4 regions of the Bradyrhizobium sp. F1.13.3 genome follow, and region 1 is predicted to be linked to each of the others. Evidence: predicted binding sites of a transcription regulator. Region 1 holds the regulator's gene; each other region holds the start of a gene.
The links. Region 1 encodes LexA, which represses DNA repair genes until DNA is damaged. Its sites were predicted from a motif close to TGTTCNNNNTGTGTTCNG; they were not measured.

Region 1 (4,136 bases):
CGTTCGCGGGGACGGTCGGCGCCGGCGAGGCCGTGCGGATCTTCACCGGCGGCGTCGTTCCCGGTGGCGCGGACGCCGTCGTGATCCAGGAGGACACGGTCGCCGCCGGCAAGCGTATCACGATCAAGGAAGCCGCGATCGCCGGACGGCACATCCGTCCCGCCGGCGTCGATTTCCGCGAGGGCGACGTGCTCCTGCGCAAGGGAAGCCGTCTCACCGAGCGCGACCTCGCGCTCGCCGCCGGGATGAACCATCCGCACCTTGCCGTTTTCAGGCGTCCGAAGGTCGCGATTCTCGCCACCGGCGACGAGCTGGTGATGCCGGGCACCACGCCCGGTCACGGCCAGATCGTCTATTCCAACGGCTACGCCCTGCACGCACTCGCCCGCAGGGAGGGCGCCGAGACCATCGACCTCGGTATTGCCGCCGACACGCTGGAGGCCACCACCGCCGGCATCCGCCGCGCCCGCGAGAGCGGCGCCGACATCCTGATCACGACCGGCGGCGCATCGGTCGGCGACCACGATCTGGTCCAGCAGGCACTGAGGGACGAAGGCATCGCGATGGCGTTCTGGAAAATCGCGATGCGGCCAGGCAAGCCGATGATGCACGGTCGGCTCGGCACAATGGGTGTGATCGGCCTGCCGGGCAATCCCGTGTCGTCCTACGTGTGCGCTTTCCTGTTCCTGGTGCCTCTGATTCGCGCCCTGTCTGGCCGTTCTGTGATTCACCATCGCCGTGAAAGCGCCGTGCTCGGCCGCGACGTCGGCGCCAACGACCAGCGCGAGGACTATCTGCGCGCGCATCTGGAGGAGCGTGACGACGGCACACGCGTCGTTCTTCCCGTCAACCATCAGGATTCTTCGCTGCTTGCGAATCTCGCTGCAGCACAGGTACTTCTCGTGCGCGCTCCGTTTGCGCCGAAGGCCGAAGCCGGCACGGCTTGCGAAGTATTGCGGCTCCCCGTCTGAGCGCCTCGGCAACGCGCGTTCCGCGAACTTTGCTCTGTTCACGGTAAATTAAGCAGTTGCGGAACATGTATCGAACATATAGTGTCCGTTCATGATTTGTTTCGAGCATGTAGCGGCATATAGCCGAATTCAGCGTCTCGGAATCGGACGACATCAACCGGGGGACTTTGGTCGAGATGTTAACGCGCAAACAATACGAGCTTCTGCGGTTCATCAGTGAACGTCTGAAGGAAAGTGGCGTGCCGCCTTCCTTCGACGAGATGAAGGATGCGCTCGACCTGCGCTCGAAGTCGGGCATCCATCGCCTGATCACGGCGCTCGAGGAGCGTGGCTTCATCCGACGCCTGCCCAACCGCGCCCGTGCGATTGAAGTCATTAAGCTGCCGGAGCTCCAGGCAGCCGCAGGCAGCCGGCGCGGCTTCACGCCGAGCGTCATCGAGGGCAATCTCGGCAAGGTGCGTGCGAGCTCCAGCCTGCCGGCTGACGAGGGCGAGCGTCCCGTTGCGGTGCCGGTGATGGGCCGCATCGCGGCCGGCACGCCGATCGAGGCGTTGCAGACCCGCAGCCATACCATCAGCGTACCGCCTGACATGCTCGGCTCGGGCGAGCATTACGCGCTCGAAGTGCGCGGCGATTCCATGGTCGAGGCCGGCATTCTTGACGGCGACATGGCACTGATCCAGCGCAACGAGAGCGCCGATACCGGCGACATCGTGGTGGCGCTGATCGACGACGAGGAAGCGACGCTGAAGCGCTTCCGCCGTCGCGGTGCATCGATCGCGCTCGAGCCCGCCAACGCGGCCTATGAGGTCCGCATCCTGCCGCCCAACCGGGTGAAGATTCAGGGCAAGCTGATCGGGCTTTACCGGAAGTACTGATACCGGAAGTGCTTCATACCGGAAGTGCTTGGCGCCTCGCGCGCTTCCACCGGCATCGCCGGTCAGAGATTGGAGCGGATCATCGTCCGCTCCGGCTGGATAGTCGTTCTGGTTCTGCACAGACTATCCGGCCCCTCCTCCGGGGCTGGCTCCTCACGACGCCAACGAAACAGCACGGCTTCAAACAGCACCGCTTCGCGGCTCAAGTGTTCGAGGAAACACCGGCCAGCGATCAAGTTCGACCGCTGCAGCCAAGCCGGCAATATTCGCGCATGCGCCTCCCGAATGCATCGCAACGGGCTTTGTTCCTATTGAATTCGGGAAAGATAATGTGATCGCGGCTTGCAGAAGCCAGCCGCAGATTTGCCCATAACCAAGCAGAGCGTTCGTGCTTCCACTCTGATAGAGGCCTGCGCCTCGATAAGAGACGCGGGTAGCTATCCCAGCATGAGGAGCACCCGATGTGTGACTACAGCCTGCATGCCGTCGCGTCGCGCCCCGCCGAAGTCGGCGAGACGATCGTCACGACAAGCTTCCGCGGCACCTCGACGCGCGGCTTCGCCTCCGCAGCCGATCCGTCTGTTGCCGTCTGCCTGCTGCCAGGAACGGAGCTCGCCTTCGCCGACGACGTCCGCTACGACAATCGCTGGATCTGGACACGCACGATCAATTCCCGCGTGGGTAAGTTCGGCAAGATGGATCCGCACATTCCCGACCGCCATCATGACGCGATCGAATTCCCCGACGGTAAATATGTGCTGGTGACGCAGCTCGTCGAAGGCCAGCGCGCGACCGTGCTGCAGCTGCCGGTAACTCAGTCGGTCGCCGAGCGCGAGCACAAGGTGCAGATTATCGCCGACCGGCAGCCGACCGTCACGCACCTGCCGATCGGCTGACACAGCCGCCTCCGGCTACGAGGTCGGGGGTCAGGATTGAATTGCCATCGCCGGCCGCGGCCGGCGAGATGGTGTGGCTTGCGTCCGCGAAATCCAATCGGATGGACCAAGCAGTTGCACCTCTCCGCCGCACGAAGTTTGAGCCGCCCTGCCTGAAGTTTGAACGTCCGCTTCGCAGCCAAATGACCGATGCTGTCAGGGCTTGAGACGGCGGACACGCTCGATGAAAACCTTCCTTCGCGTCGTTGAACTCTGGGTGCCCGATCGGACGCGCATGCGGCTGGAGTTTGGTGGCGGCCTCTACGACGAAGGGCTGTCCGCGTTCAAGGCCGTCAGCGAAGAGCTGCACTTCGGGTATGACGAGGGACTTCCGGGCAAGGCTTGGGCCGCGGGCCACCCCGTGATCCTCACCAAATTCGCCAACTCCTATTTCAAACGGACCGATCAGGCGCTCGCGGCCGGCCTCACCTGCGGCGTCGCGGTGCCGGTGTTTGCGGGTGAATTCCTGCAAGCCGTCATGGTGCTATTCTGCGGCGACGACGAAGCGCATGTCGGGGCGATCGAGCTTTGGCACAACGACCCAGATGCCTCCCACGAGATGGGGCTCGTCGATGGCTATTATGGCACCGCCGACATGTTCGAATTCAACTCCCGCCACACTAAATTTCCTCGCGGCTTTGGCCTGCCTGGCCGCACCTGGAAGGCGGGGCTGCCGCTGATCATCAAGGACCTGCACGACGCCAGGAGTTTTCTGCGCTGGGAGGACGCAGCCAAGGTCGGGATCAATTGCGGCGTCGGCGTGCCCTATCGGACCGGCACGGACCAGACCTGGGTCCTGACATTCCTCTCCGCGCAGGCCACGCCGATTGCGCGACGCTTCGAGATCTGGATCCCGAACGAGACCCACTCGGCACTGGTGTTCCGCGCCGGCGATTGCAGCGCGCAGACCGACCTTGCCGCGCTCTATGCGGAAAAATCCATTGCCAGAGGCGAAGGCAGCATCGGCGGGGCCTGGGCGACCGGCATGCCCGCGCTCAACAATGAGCTCGCGCATGACGGCTCGGTCGCCGGTTTCGAAGCCTGCACAGCCGGACTGAGCCGGATGGTGGCCCTGCCGGTCATCGGCAATTCCAGGCTCGACGCCGTGCTGGCCTGGTACTTGTAACCGATCCGATCAATCGTCGGCCTGCAAGTCGGTCTCCGCCGGCGTTGCGTCCTTGGTGCGGGGCGCGGTCGTCTTAGGCGCAAGGCTGCCGTCGAAATCACCCTCGCCGGCGCCGGTCGGTAACCAGGGGCGGCTCGTGCCTCTCGCCCTCACCGCCTGAACCACAAAACCCTCACCACGCTGCGTCAGCGCCAGCGCGCTCTGGCTGGCGAGCCGCTGCCGATCG
Region 2 (4,136 bases), 110 kb from region 1:
ACGGTGCGGCGCGGGGTCGCGAACTCGGCCTTCACTTCGGCAAGCTCGGACTTGATGATTTCAAGCACGCGGTCGCGCGAGCGCAGGATGTCGAGATAGTCGGCGATCTCGCCGGCGAGCTTGTCGAGCTCCTCGCGGATTTCGTCACGGCCGAGTGCGGTGAGGCGTTGCAGGCGCAAATCGAGAATGGCCCTTGCCTGCTCCATCGACAGCCGGATCGTGCCGTTCTCGCTGATGCGGTGGCGCGGATCGTCGATCAGCGTCAGTATGTCCTCGACGTCGCGGGCCGGCCAGTCGCGCGACATCAGGGTGTCGCGCGCGGTGGTCGGATCGGGCGAGGTCCGGATGACGCGGATCATCTCGTCGATATTGGCGACTGCGATGGCGAGACCGACCAGGATATGGGCGCGATCGCGGGCTTTCGCGAGCAGGAACTTGGTGCGCCGCGTGACGACGCGCTCGCGGAAGTCGACGAAGATCGCCAGCAGGTCCTTCAGATGCATGATCCGCGGACGGCCGCTGTCGAGCGCCACCATGTTGACGCCGAAGCTCGTCTGCAGCGGCGTGAACCTGTAGAGCTGATTCAGCACCACATCCGGCACGGCATCGCGCTTCAGTTCGATGACGACGCGGTAGCCGTCGCGATCGGATTCATCGCGCAGGTCGCCGATGCCCTCGATCTTCTTTTCCTTGACCAGCTCGGCGATGCGCTCAACCATCGTCGCCTTGTTCACCTGGTAGGGAATCTCGGTGATGATGATCGCCTCGCGCTCCTTGCGGATGGTCTCGATCGCGACCTTGCCGCGCATCATCACGGAGCCGCGGCCGAGGTGATAGGCGGCGCGGATGCCCTGCCGTCCGAGGATGACGCCGCCGGTCGGGAAATCCGGTCCCGGCACGATGTTGATGAGCTCGTCGATGGTGAGCGTGGGGTTGTCGATCAGCGCGACGCAGGCGTCGATGACCTCGCCGAGATTGTGCGGCGGGATGTTGGTCGCCATGCCGACCGCAATGCCGCCGGCGCCGTTGACGAGGAGATTCGGGAACTTGGCCGGCAAGACCGACGGTTCGGTCTCGTTGTTGTCGTAGTTCGGCTGGAAGTCGACCGTGTCCTTGTCGATGTCGGCCAGCAGAGCCAGCGCCACCTTGGTCAATCGGGCTTCGGTATAACGATAGGCCGCCGGAGGATCGCCGTCGACCGAGCCGAAATTGCCCTGGCCGTCGATCAGCGGCACGCGCATGGAGAAGTCCTGCGCCATCCGGACCATGGCGTCGTAGATCGACTGGTCGCCATGCGGATGATATTTACCGATGACGTCACCGACCACGCGGGCGGACTTGACGTACTTCTTGTCCGGCGTGTGCCCCTGCTCGTTCATCGAGTACAGGATGCGGCGATGCACCGGCTTGAGACCGTCGCGGGCGTCAGGCAGCGCCCGCGCCACGATCACGCTCATGGCGTAGTCGAGATAGGACTTCTTCATCTCCTCGAAGATGGAGACGGGGCGAATATCCGAGGGTTGCGCCGGCTGGTCGCCGGGCTTGTCGTCGTCGTCAGCCAAGGGGAAATCCGGTGAGGTTTTATCTGGGAATCATATAGCGCATCGAGCCTCTGATAACCACCCTCGCGGCGATCTGGGAAGCGCTTTTTCCGCCTATTTTTCCAATAACTTAAGCCCTCGCGAGCAGTGTCTCGGTCAGCCCCCGCATCGACCTTGCAAAATTGCCGGTCACGCGTGGAAAACCGCGCGCCAAGCCTGCCCCATCAGCGCGTTTGCCAAGCCGCAATCCGAACTCAACCCAAACATGAAGCGGGCCCGGAAATCCCGAGCCCGTCCTGCCGATTAGCGGGATTTTCTGACACGAGATGAGAAGCGCCGCCCATCCGGCCGGCGCGTCCGCATCGAGACGCCGCGTTCTCAGAACGGTATCGCTCAGAACGGGATATCGTCGTCCATGTCGCTGTTGCGGCCACCGCCGCCGGCCGCTACAGGGCGCCGCGGCGCGCTGCTGACGGGACCGGAGGAGCCGAAATCGCCGCCCGGCTCGTCGCCGAAGCTGCCGCCTCCGCCGCCGCCGCTACGACCGTCCAGCATCGTCAGGGTGGAGTTGAAGCCCTGCAGCACGACTTCGGTGGAGTACTTTTCGACGCCGCTCTGGTCGGTCCATTTGCGGGTCTGGAGCGCACCCTCGACGTAAATCTTGGCGCCCTTCTTCAGATATTGTTCGGCGACCTTGCAGAGCCCTTCATTGAAGATCACGACGCGGTGCCACTCGGTCTTTTCCTTGCGCTCGCCAGTCGCCTTGTCGCGCCACGTCTCCGACGTGGCGACGCTCAGATTGGCGATCGGCCGCCCGTCCTGGGTGCGGCGGATTTCGGGATCCTTGCCGAGATTTCCAACCAGAATGACCTTGTTGACGCTTCCCGCCATCTCCGCTCTCCACTCCGAATGCCACTGAATTCAAGAAGGCCGGTCCGCTCCCCGCGTTCCGCCGTGCCCGTCGAGGCGACCCTATACGCTCGCCGAACGCTTGCGGCCGCCGATCCGTCCGTCACCCCTCCGGTTATCCCCACATATAGCATCGACCTCCAGTTCGTTCCAGATTTGTTCTTGGCGAATGACAGGACCGAATGTGTGGGATCGATCGCCAATGTGCTGTGAAAAGGCACGCGTCAAATGGACCTTTGTAGGTTCCTGGAAGGAAGGAAGGCTTGCCCTCTACGGGAACAATAGGTCAGCAACTGCACCATTTTCAGGCCGCTGTGGCTTTCCAGTGACACAACTTGCGGCTTCAATGGTGTAAGTACGGCCTTAGTTGGGCAAGTGAGTCCGATGCCCTTCCCTATCGTGGAAGGCACAATCAGAAACTGGGACTGGGATTAGTTGAAAATGAAAAAGGTTTTGTTGGCTTCGGCCTGTTTGTTCGCTCTCGCTGCCCCGGCTTCGGCCGCTGATCTCGCGGCGCGCCCCTACACCAAGGCCCCGGTGGCCATGGCTTCGGTTTATAACTGGACCGGCTTCTACCTCGGTGTCGTCGGTGGCGGCGCCTGGGAAGATTCGAACAGCCCGCGGATGCAGGGCGGCTTCGTCGGCGGCACCGCCGGCTACAATTGGCAGACCGGCAATGTCGTGTTCGGCATCGAGGCCGATGGCGCCTGGGCTGACGTCAACGCGTCTGTGACTGGTCCAGTTGCCGTCCCCGGATTTGGCGTCGTCAGCACCACCTTCAGCTCGAAGACCGATGCGATGGGCACTGTGCGCGGCCGTATCGGCTACGCCGTCAACCAGGTGCTGTTCTACGGCACCGGTGGTTACGCCTGGATCGACAACAAGCTGAGCATCAGCGCGCTCGGCGTGACCGCTTCGGACAGCAAGTGGCACTCCGGCTGGACCGTCGGTGCGGGCGTCGAAGCGTTCTTCGCTCCGCAGTGGTCGGTCAAGGGCGAGTACCTCTATCGCAGCCTCGGCAGCGAGAACTACTTCTCGAGCCTCGGCGCTGCGCTGCCGTCCGGCACGCTCAACTTCCACACCGTGCAGGTCGGCGTGAACTATCACTTCGGGGGCCCGGTGGTCGCCAAGTACTGAGTTCAGTACTTAGCTCCAACGCCATCCGCGTTACGAAAGGCCGGCCTTGCGCCGGCCTTTTTGTTTGACCGGCCGCTCCTGCGCAGTTCCGCAAGGCCCTGCTCCTGCCAGATGCCGCCAGCGCGCCAACAATCGGTTGACGATTCGCAAGTCCCACTGGAAATCCGTCCTCGTTCTTCCTACGTTCGCTTACATACCCATCGGCGCCGATCCCGGTTCCGGGCGAAGCGCGCCTATTGCGTTGGCGCGATCGCGCGCTTTTGGATTCCCTGAGGACCACCAGGATGGATGAAGTGATCAAGGCGAAGCGCCAACAACAGAACGCGGGATCAAACCTGCGCGCAATTACGATCCGTGGCGCGCGCGAGCACAACCTCAAGAACGTCGACGTCGAGATTCCCCGCGACAAGCTGGTGGTGTTCACGGGGCTGTCGGGCTCCGGCAAGTCCTCGCTCGCGTTCGACACCATCTACGCCGAGGGCCAACGCCGCTACGTCGAATCGCTGTCGGCCTATGCCCGCCAGTTCCTGGAGATGATGCAGAAGCCTG
Region 3 (4,136 bases), on a different contig from region 1:
TCGCGACTTTCGCCGCGCGTTCGTAGCGCTCGCTGTCGCGCTTGTCGTTGCGCGCGGACCCTGCCGCGCTCGCCGCAGCGGCGTCACAGATCGCACGGATGCGCTCGGCGGCCTCGATATCGCCGAGCGGCCGTTCGATCGCTTCGTCCCAGATGTCCTGACGCGTCTTGCGCGCGAACCACTGCATTGCCTGCTCCGTGGTGAGGGAGCGAGCATAAACGGCGGCCACGCCGCGCGCTACGCCTCCGGTACGATCTTGCCGGGATTGAAGATGTTCTGCGGATCGAGCGCCTTTTTCAGCGCCCGCATCGCCTCGATCGCCTCGGGGCCGAGTTCTGCCGCAAGATATTTCTGCTTGCCCTGGCCTATGCCGTGCTCGCCGGTGCAGGTGCCGTCCATCGCCTGCGCGCGCTCGACCAGCCGATGCATGAACTCCTCGCCACGCGCCATCTCGTCGGCATCGTTGGTGTCGCAGACCAGCGAACAGTGGAAATTGCCGTCGCCGACATGGCCGACGATCGGCGACAACAGGTTGAGACGCTTGAGATCTTCCTCGGTCTCGCCGACGCATTCGGCAAGCCGCGAGATCGGCACGCAGACGTCGGTCGCGACCACGCCGATGCTGTCGCCGGGCCGCAGCGCCTTGACCGACCAGTAGGCGTCGTGCCGCGCCTGCCACAGTTTTGTGCGATCCTCCGGCTTGGTGGTCCAGGAGAAATCGCCGCCGCCGTACTCCCCGGCGATCTCGGCGAAGGCCTTGGACTGCTCGGCGACCTCGATCTCGCTGCCGTGGAATTCCATCAGCAGCAGCGGCGTTTCCGGCAGGGTCAACTTCGAATAGGCGTTGCAAGCCCGCACCTGCGCGGCGTTGAGCAACTCGATGCGCGCCACGGGAATGCCTGTCTGGATCGCCAGGATCACGGCCTGACACGCCCCATGCACGGTCTCGAACGACACCGCACCGGCCGCGATCGTATCGGGGATGCCGCGCAGGCGGATGGTCAATTCGGAGATGATGCCGAGCGTGCCCTCGGCGCCGACGAACAGATGCGTCAGGTCGTAGCCGGCGGATGATTTCTTCGCACGCGTGCCGGTCGTGATGATCTCGCCGTCGCCGCGGACCACTTTCAGCGCCAGCACACTGTCGCGCATGGTGCCGTAGCGCACCGCGTTGGTGCCGGAGGCGCGGGTCGAGGCCATGCCGCCGAGCGAGGCGTCGGCGCCGGGGTCGATCGGGAAGAACAGGCCCTGATCGCGGAGATGCTCGTTGAGCGCCTTGCGGGTGACCCCAGGCTGAATCACGCAGTCGAGGTCCTCGGCATGCACCGCCAGCACCTTGTTCATGTCGCGCAGATCGATGCAGATTCCGCCGGCGGGTGCGTTGACCTGGCCCTCGAGCGAGGTGCCGGTGCCGAAGGCGATGACGGGCACGCCGTTTTTCGCGCAGATCCGCACCACGTCCTGGATGTCGGCGGTCTCCTGCGCCATCACCACGCCGTCCGGCGGCTGGTTCACGATCCATGTGGTGGTATGGCCGTGCTGCTCACGGACGGCTTGCGAGGTGATGAGGCGGTTGCCAAACCGTGCGGCAAGCTGCTCCAGCGCGCTCGCGAGGGCTTTCGGCGCCGGCCGCGGCGGATTATTGGTGATGGTCGTACCCACGGACGTTCCTCCCGACGAGACGAACCGTGGCAAAGGACATCTCACCGGTCAAGTCAAGCGACCGGCCGCATAGCTGGGGAAGGAAATATGCCGGAGACTGCCGCCACAGCGACCAACGCCGTGCCGTTCCGCGCCTCGATCATGCAGATCGAGCCGCAATGGATCGACTACAACGGCCACCTCAACATGGCCTATTACAACGTGATGTTCGACCGCGCGATCGACCAGATGTGGCTGACGCTCGGGATCGGTCCGGGCTACATGAAGGAGCGCAGCGGCTCGACCTTCACCGCCGAATGCCACGTGCGGTATTTGCGCGAAATCCACCTCGGCGATCCTGTGCAGGTCTCGGTCTGGCTGCTGGAAGCCGACGACAAGCGGCTGCACACATTCCAGGAGCTGCGACACGCGACCGAGGGTTGGCTGTCCGCCACGTCGGAAAACATGTCGCTTCACATCGACATGGGCTCACGAAAGGTGGCGGCTTTTCCACCAGACATCCGTGAGCGCATTGCAGCGGTGGTCAAGGCCCACAGCGCCGTGCAGCGGCCCGAGGGCATCGGCCGCAACGTGGCGATGCCCTCGAAGCGGTAAGCGCGCTAGACCCTGTTACGGCCGCGGGCCAATCCAACAACGGCCGAGACCAGGAACAGCACGACCGCGATGAAGAAGATGATCTTGGCGATTTCGATCGACGCGCCGGCGAGGCCGCCAAAGCCCAGGATACCGGCGATCAGGGCGATAACCAGAAACGTCACGACCCAGCTAAGCATGATCCGAACCTCTGTTTCGATGTCTGTCTGCGATCGGCGCCTGACGCGCCTCACTTGCAGAACCAATCGCCAACTGGGAACAATGGTTCCGGCCCGCTGGAGCCGGAAATTCGCCTGACCCGCAGGAACAAATTGGCTTTCCGCGCACGTGGAAAACCCCCGACCGCGGCCCCATATAGGGACCAATCCCTGATAAGAAGGCTCCCCTTTCACCACCCCGCGGTGCCAACGTGGGGCAAATGATTCGCATGACCGAGCCGAGCAAGATCACGTCCCAGAGCGTCCCCGACCACCAGCCCGCAGCCGGCGGCATCGCCGCGCGTGCGCGGGCCTCGGTGGGCCCGCAATACCTGTCCGGGCTCAATCCGGAGCAGCGCGAGGCTGTGGAAACGCTGGACGGCCCGGTTCTGGTGCTGGCCGGCGCCGGCACCGGCAAGACCCGCGTGCTGACCACGCGCATCGCCCATATCCTGAGCCAGGGCCGCGCCCGCCCCTCCGAGATCCTGTCGGTGACCTTCACCAACAAGGCCGCGCGCGAGATGAAGCACCGGCTCGGCCAGATGCTCGGCCATGCGGTCGAAGGCATGCCGTGGCTCGGCACCTTCCACTCCATCGGCGGGCGCATCCTGCGCACCCACGCCGAACTGGCGCAGCTCAAGTCGAACTTCACCGTGCTCGACGTCGACGATCAGGTGCGGCTCCTGAAGCAGCTCCTGCAAGCCGACAACATCGACGACAAGCGCTGGCCCGCGCGCATGCTGGCCGGGCTGATCGACGGCTGGAAGAACCGCGGCCTGACGCCGTCGCAGGTGCCCTCGGGCGAAGCCGCCGTCTTCGCCAACGGCAAGGGCGGCAAACTCTATGCGAGCTACCAGGAGCGGCTGAAGATTTTGAACGCCGCCGATTTCGGCGATCTGCTGCTCGAGGACATCCGCATCTTCCGCGAGCACCCGGATATCCTGCGGCAGTATCAGCAGCGCTTCAAATTCATTCTGGTCGATGAGTACCAAGACACCAACGTCGCGCAGTATCTGTGGCTGCGGCTGCTGTCGCAGGCGCCGTCGAAGCCAACCTCGCCCATTGTCATTCCGGGGCGGCTCGAAGAGCCGAACCCGGAATCCGGAGATGAGTCCTCGGCTCCAGATTCCGGGTCGGCGCCTTCGGCGCATCCCGGAATGACGGCTGTCCCTGTAGGCCCCACCAAAAACATCTGCTGCGTCGGCGATGACGACCAGTCGATCTATGGCTGGCGCGGGGCGGAGGTCGACAACATCCTGCGCTTCGACCATGATTTCCCCGGCGCCAAGGTCATCCGCCTCGAGCGCAACTACCGTTCGACGGGCCACATCCTCGCCGCCGCCTCGCACCTGATCGCCCACAACGAGGGCCGGCTCGGCAAGACGCTGCGCACCGAGGACCATGACGGCGAGAAGGTCACGGTGACAGGCTCGTGGGATTCGGAAGAGGAAGCCCGCGGCATCGGCGAGGAGATCGAGCAGATCCAGCGCCAGGGCGACAAGCTCAACGAGATCGCGATCCTGGTGCGCGCGTCCTACCAGATGCGCGAGTTCGAAGACCGCTTCGTCACGCTCGGCCTGCCCTATCGCGTCATCGGCGGCCCGCGCTTCTACGAGCGCGCCGAAATCCGCGACGCGCTGGCTTATCTGCGCGTCATCAATTCACCGGCCGACGATCTCGCCT
Region 4 (4,136 bases), on a different contig from region 1:
CTCCGGCCGCTTTTGAGGCTTGTGCGGATCGGTTGCGGCATTGGCGATCATGGCGCCGGTCATGCGTTCGGCATCCTCGATCAGAGGCTTAATGATCGAAGCCTCGGGCAGGTTCCTCCAATATTTCTTCGGCATCTCCGTTTGCATCGCCTTCACCTTCAGGCGGGCCGGATTGAAGATGCTGGCATAGTAGCGCCGCCAGGTTTCCTCCAGCCGGTCTTCGCTCGGCGCCTCGCTCTTGCTGACGCCTGATGTGAACGAGAGCGCATGGCCATCCCAATGCGCGCACAGATCCGGCGTCAGGATCGACCAGGGCATGTCGGCAAAGCGCTTGGCGAAGAACGGCGCGGCGAGCTCGACGATATGATGCTCCGGCTCGAACCACGCAACGTAGTGGGCTTCGCGTTCCCTGCCGATCTCGCGGAAGCGCACGAAGGCATGCATCTTGTGCTCGTCGCGGTAGATCGCCTTTGCCATGACCGTGACTTGCGCGACATCGGCATCGGTCGCGACCTCGATGAGGTCGTGATTGTCCTTCAGCCGAAACAGCAGGCGATAGAGGATGGCGAAACGCTCGGGATCGCGATGCAGGATCGCGGCCTTGGCGAGCTCGACGAATTTTGCAGGCACGTTGAAGGTGCCGTCGCCACCGGCCGGCAGCGGAGACGGCGAGGGCGGCGCGAACAGCTCCGCTTCGCCGCCCCGCACGGCCCAGGTGATGTCGGCCGGCTTCATTTGGTGAAGCACGAGGCTACGTGCGGCTTTGCGCCAGCCATCGAAATCGGTTTCGTTCTCGAGGGTGATGTACTGCATCAGAAGCCAAATCCCAGTTGTGTTGCCTTCGGCTTGAACCGTTCGATCAGCCGTGCCTCGTCGAGACGATGCGGCGTGGGCCGGTGATCGCTGAGGACGATGAACGGCAGCGCTTTATTCCGGGGCACATGCAGCCGCGCGAGATCGGCGACGCGGATCGTGGTCGTGCGGCGCGCCGCGATGATGCGCTCGACCGCTTTGGTGCCGAAGCCTGGCACGCGCAACAATTCCTCGCGGCTGGCGCGGTTGACGTCGAGCGGGAAGCGGTCGCGGTGGCGCAGCGCCCAGGCGAGTTTTGGATCGATGTCGAGCGGCAGCATCGCGCTGTCGTCGATGATCTCGCCGACGTCGAAGCCGTAGAACCGCATCAGCCAGTCGGCCTGGTAGAGACGGTGCTCGCGCAGCAAGGGCGGCGCGCGCAGAGGCAGCGCGCGGCTGGCGTCGGGGATCGGGCTGAACGCGGAATAATAGACGCGCCTCAGCCGGTATGAACCGTAGAGATTGGCGCTGGTGTGAAGGATGGTGTGGTCGGAGGCCGCGTCGGCGCCGACGATCATCTGCGTGCTTTGGCCAGCCGGCGCGAAGCGCTGCGGCTTGGCTTTCGTCTTCGCGCTGCGGCTTTCCTCGGCCTCGTCCAGCTTCAGCCGCAGCCGGCCCATGGTACGGCGGATCGCGCGCACGTCCTTCTCGGGCGCGAATTGCTGCAGGCTCGTCTCCTGCGGCATTTCGATGTTGATGGAGAGACGGTCGGCATATTTGCCGGCCTCGGAGATCAATGCATCGTCAGCCTCGGGGATCGTCTTGAGATGGATGTAGCCGCGGAAGTGATGCTCCTCCCGTAGTTTGCGCGCGACGCTCACCACCTGCTCCATGGTGTAGTCGGGGTTGCGGATGATGCCGGAGGAGAGAAACAGCCCTTCGATGTAATTGCGCCGGTAAAAGTCGAGCGTCAGCTTGACCACTTCGTCGATGGTGAAGCGGGCACGCGGCACGTTGGAGGAGGCCCTGTTGACGCAATAGAGGCAGTCGTAATTGCAGGCGTTGGTCAGCAGCACCTTGAGCAGCGAGATACAGCGGCCGTCCGGCGCGTAGGAATGGCAGATACCCATGCCGGGCGCGGTCGAGCCCATGCCCTTGCCGTCGCTGGAAGCCCGCCGCTCGGTGCCGCTGGAGGCGCAGGACGCATCATACTTGGCAGCGTCCGCCAGGATTTCCAGCTTGCGTTGCACGTCCATATTGGAATCCCTTTGATTCAGCTCATGAATCCCGAGGCCCGCCAATTCGATTGACTCCCGGGGCGTCGTTAGCTTTATATTAGAACATATCATGAACAAATGAGCTAGCCGCTGGTTCTCTTTTTGAGAGCCACCGGCAATCACCCTTGAGGAGCGGCGTATATGAGCGGCGCACGAACAAGCGCGCTTGCAGCCTTGCGCGGCCAGATCGAGCGCATCGAGATGGCGGAGGTCGTGCATCATCGCGACCGCGTCGCGCTGGGCCACCGCGAGGCCGACAGCGCGCTGAAGGGCGGGCTCGCGCGCGCGGCAATCCACGAGGTGTTTTGCGAGGGACGTCAGGGCGCGGCCGCGACGGGCTTTGTCACCGGACTTGCGGGGCGCGTGACGACACGCAAGCCGCTGCTGTGGGTGCGGCAGGATTTTTCAGAAATTGAAACCGGCGCGCTGTCGATGAGCGGGCTCGCCGAGATCGGCCTCGATCCGCGCCGCATGGTGATGGTGCGCGCCGCCGACGTGGAGAGTGCACTGCGCACGTCGGCCGATGCGCTCGCCTGCGACGCGCTGGGCGCCGTCGTGCTCGAGCTCTGGGGTGAGACCAGGCAGTTCGATCTCGTGGCGAGCCGCAAGCTGACACTGGCTGCGCAGTCTTCGGGCGTGACTGGCCTGTTGCTGCGGATGGCCGCGCAACCTTTGCCCTCGACCGCCGAGACCAGATGGATGCTTCGCGCGGCGCATTCGCCGCCGGGGGCGGTGTGGAGTGCCTGGGGCGCGCCGCGCTTCGATGCCGAGCTCCTGCGCAATCGTCATGGCCCGTGCGGCCGGTGGATCATGGAATGGAAATGTGATGAGTGCCAGTTCTCTGAATCGTCGGCGTGTTCTCAGCCTGTGGCTGCCGCGCCTGCCCATCGATCGGATCCAGCGGTTCTTCGGCAACGTCGGGCTGGGTAGAACCAATGATCCGAGCATTGTCGTCATCAAGGACAGCAACGCGCTGGTGATCCATGCGCTGGACGAGGCCGCCGAGCGCCTCGGTCTGTATATCGGCCAGCCCCTGGCCAATGCCCGGGCGATGTGTCCGGATCTAAAGGTGTTCGACGCCGATGCCGTGGCCGATGCCAAGACGATTAGCGACATCGCCGACTGGTGCGACCGCTTCACGCCGCTGGTGGCGCTCGATCCGCCGCACGGGCTGTTCCTCGACATCACCGGCTGCGCGCATCTGTTCGGCGGCGAGGCTGCGCTGTTGCAAACCCTTGTCCGTGCCCTCGACCGCCAGGGCTTTGCCGTCAGCGCGGCGATCGCCGGCACCTCGGTCTGCGCGCGTACGCTGACGCGGCAATCTTCAGGGACCATCGTTGCCGATGGTGGGGAGGCGGCGGCAATCAGCCGATTTCCGGTGTCCGCGCTTGGTGCGGGTGAGGCCATCAGCACCGGCCTGCGACGCGCCGGCCTGAAAACCATCGGCGATGTCGCCTCGCGCACGCCGAGCGAAATCACGGCGCGGTTCGGCGCGCGGTTCTCCACGCTGCTCGCGCATGCGCTGGGGCAGGGCGATGCGCCGATCAATCCACGAAAGCCGCTGCCCGATTACATCGTGGAGAAACGCTTTGCCGAGCCGATCGCGACCGACACCATGATCGCGATGACGCTGTCGCGCCTCGCGGACACGTTGATCGCGTCGATGGAGAAGCAGGGCAAGGGCGCGCGACGGCTGGAGGCCACCTTCTTCCGTACCGACGGCGCGGTGCGTGCGATCATGGTCGAGACCGGACGTCCCGTGACGCAAAGCAAAGTCATCGACCGGCTGTTCCGCGAGCGTCTCGATGCGCTTGCCGATCCGCTCGATCCCGGCTTCGGCTTCGACATGGTGCGGCTGTCGGCAAGCCGCACCGAGATCGTGGTGCAAGAGCAGCGCGATCTCGACGCCCATGTCCACGACAATGATGAGCTTGCCGCGCTGATCGACCGCATCGCCGCGCGCATCGGCGGAAAGCGCGTCGTCGTGCATCTGCCTGAGGATACCCATATCCCCGAATGTGCGGTGCTGGCCGCGCCGGCACAACATCATCTCGCCGTGGCCATGCA

Region 2: a site for LexA is predicted at 2,597-2,614, ahead of ABIB66_RS19935 (single-stranded DNA-binding protein). Genes of this name have one in related genera too.
Region 3: a site for LexA is predicted at 2,493-2,510, ahead of ABIB66_RS34300 (ATP-dependent helicase). Genes of this name have one in related genera too.
Region 4: a site for LexA is predicted at 2,129-2,146, ahead of ABIB66_RS02130 (putative DNA modification/repair radical SAM protein). Genes of this name have one in related genera too.

Annotation. Positions count from the first base shown of each region.
Region 1 covers NZ_JBEPRI010000007.1:156,756-160,891, forward strand. The annotation lists gene ABIB66_RS20425 (molybdopterin molybdotransferase MoeA) at 1-971, shown strand, start outside; gene lexA (transcriptional repressor LexA) at 1,148-1,849, shown strand; gene ABIB66_RS20435 (hypothetical protein) at 2,311-2,745, shown strand; gene ABIB66_RS20440 (GAF domain-containing protein) at 2,969-3,910, shown strand; partial or broken gene ABIB66_RS20445 (ComEC/Rec2 family competence protein) at 3,920-4,136, opposite strand, start outside.
Region 2 covers NZ_JBEPRI010000007.1:49,516-53,651, forward strand. The annotation lists gene gyrA (DNA gyrase subunit A) at 1-1,562, opposite strand, end outside; gene ABIB66_RS19935 (single-stranded DNA-binding protein) at 1,935-2,432, opposite strand; gene ABIB66_RS19940 (outer membrane protein) at 2,892-3,587, shown strand; gene uvrA (excinuclease ABC subunit UvrA) at 3,872-4,136, shown strand, end outside.
Region 3 covers NZ_JBEPRI010000017.1:83,003-87,138, forward strand. The annotation lists gene ABIB66_RS34280 (hypothetical protein) at 1-187, opposite strand, end outside; gene ABIB66_RS34285 (FAD-binding oxidoreductase) at 238-1,662, opposite strand; gene ABIB66_RS34290 (thioesterase family protein) at 1,750-2,256, shown strand; gene ABIB66_RS34295 (DUF1328 domain-containing protein) at 2,262-2,435, opposite strand; gene ABIB66_RS34300 (ATP-dependent helicase) at 2,675-4,136, shown strand, end outside.
Region 4 covers NZ_JBEPRI010000001.1:463,409-467,544, forward strand. The annotation lists gene ABIB66_RS02125 (UdgX family uracil-DNA binding protein) at 1-813, opposite strand, end outside; gene ABIB66_RS02130 (putative DNA modification/repair radical SAM protein) at 813-2,048, opposite strand; gene ABIB66_RS02135 (ImuA family protein) at 2,211-2,999, shown strand; gene ABIB66_RS02140 (Y-family DNA polymerase) at 2,896-4,136, shown strand, end outside.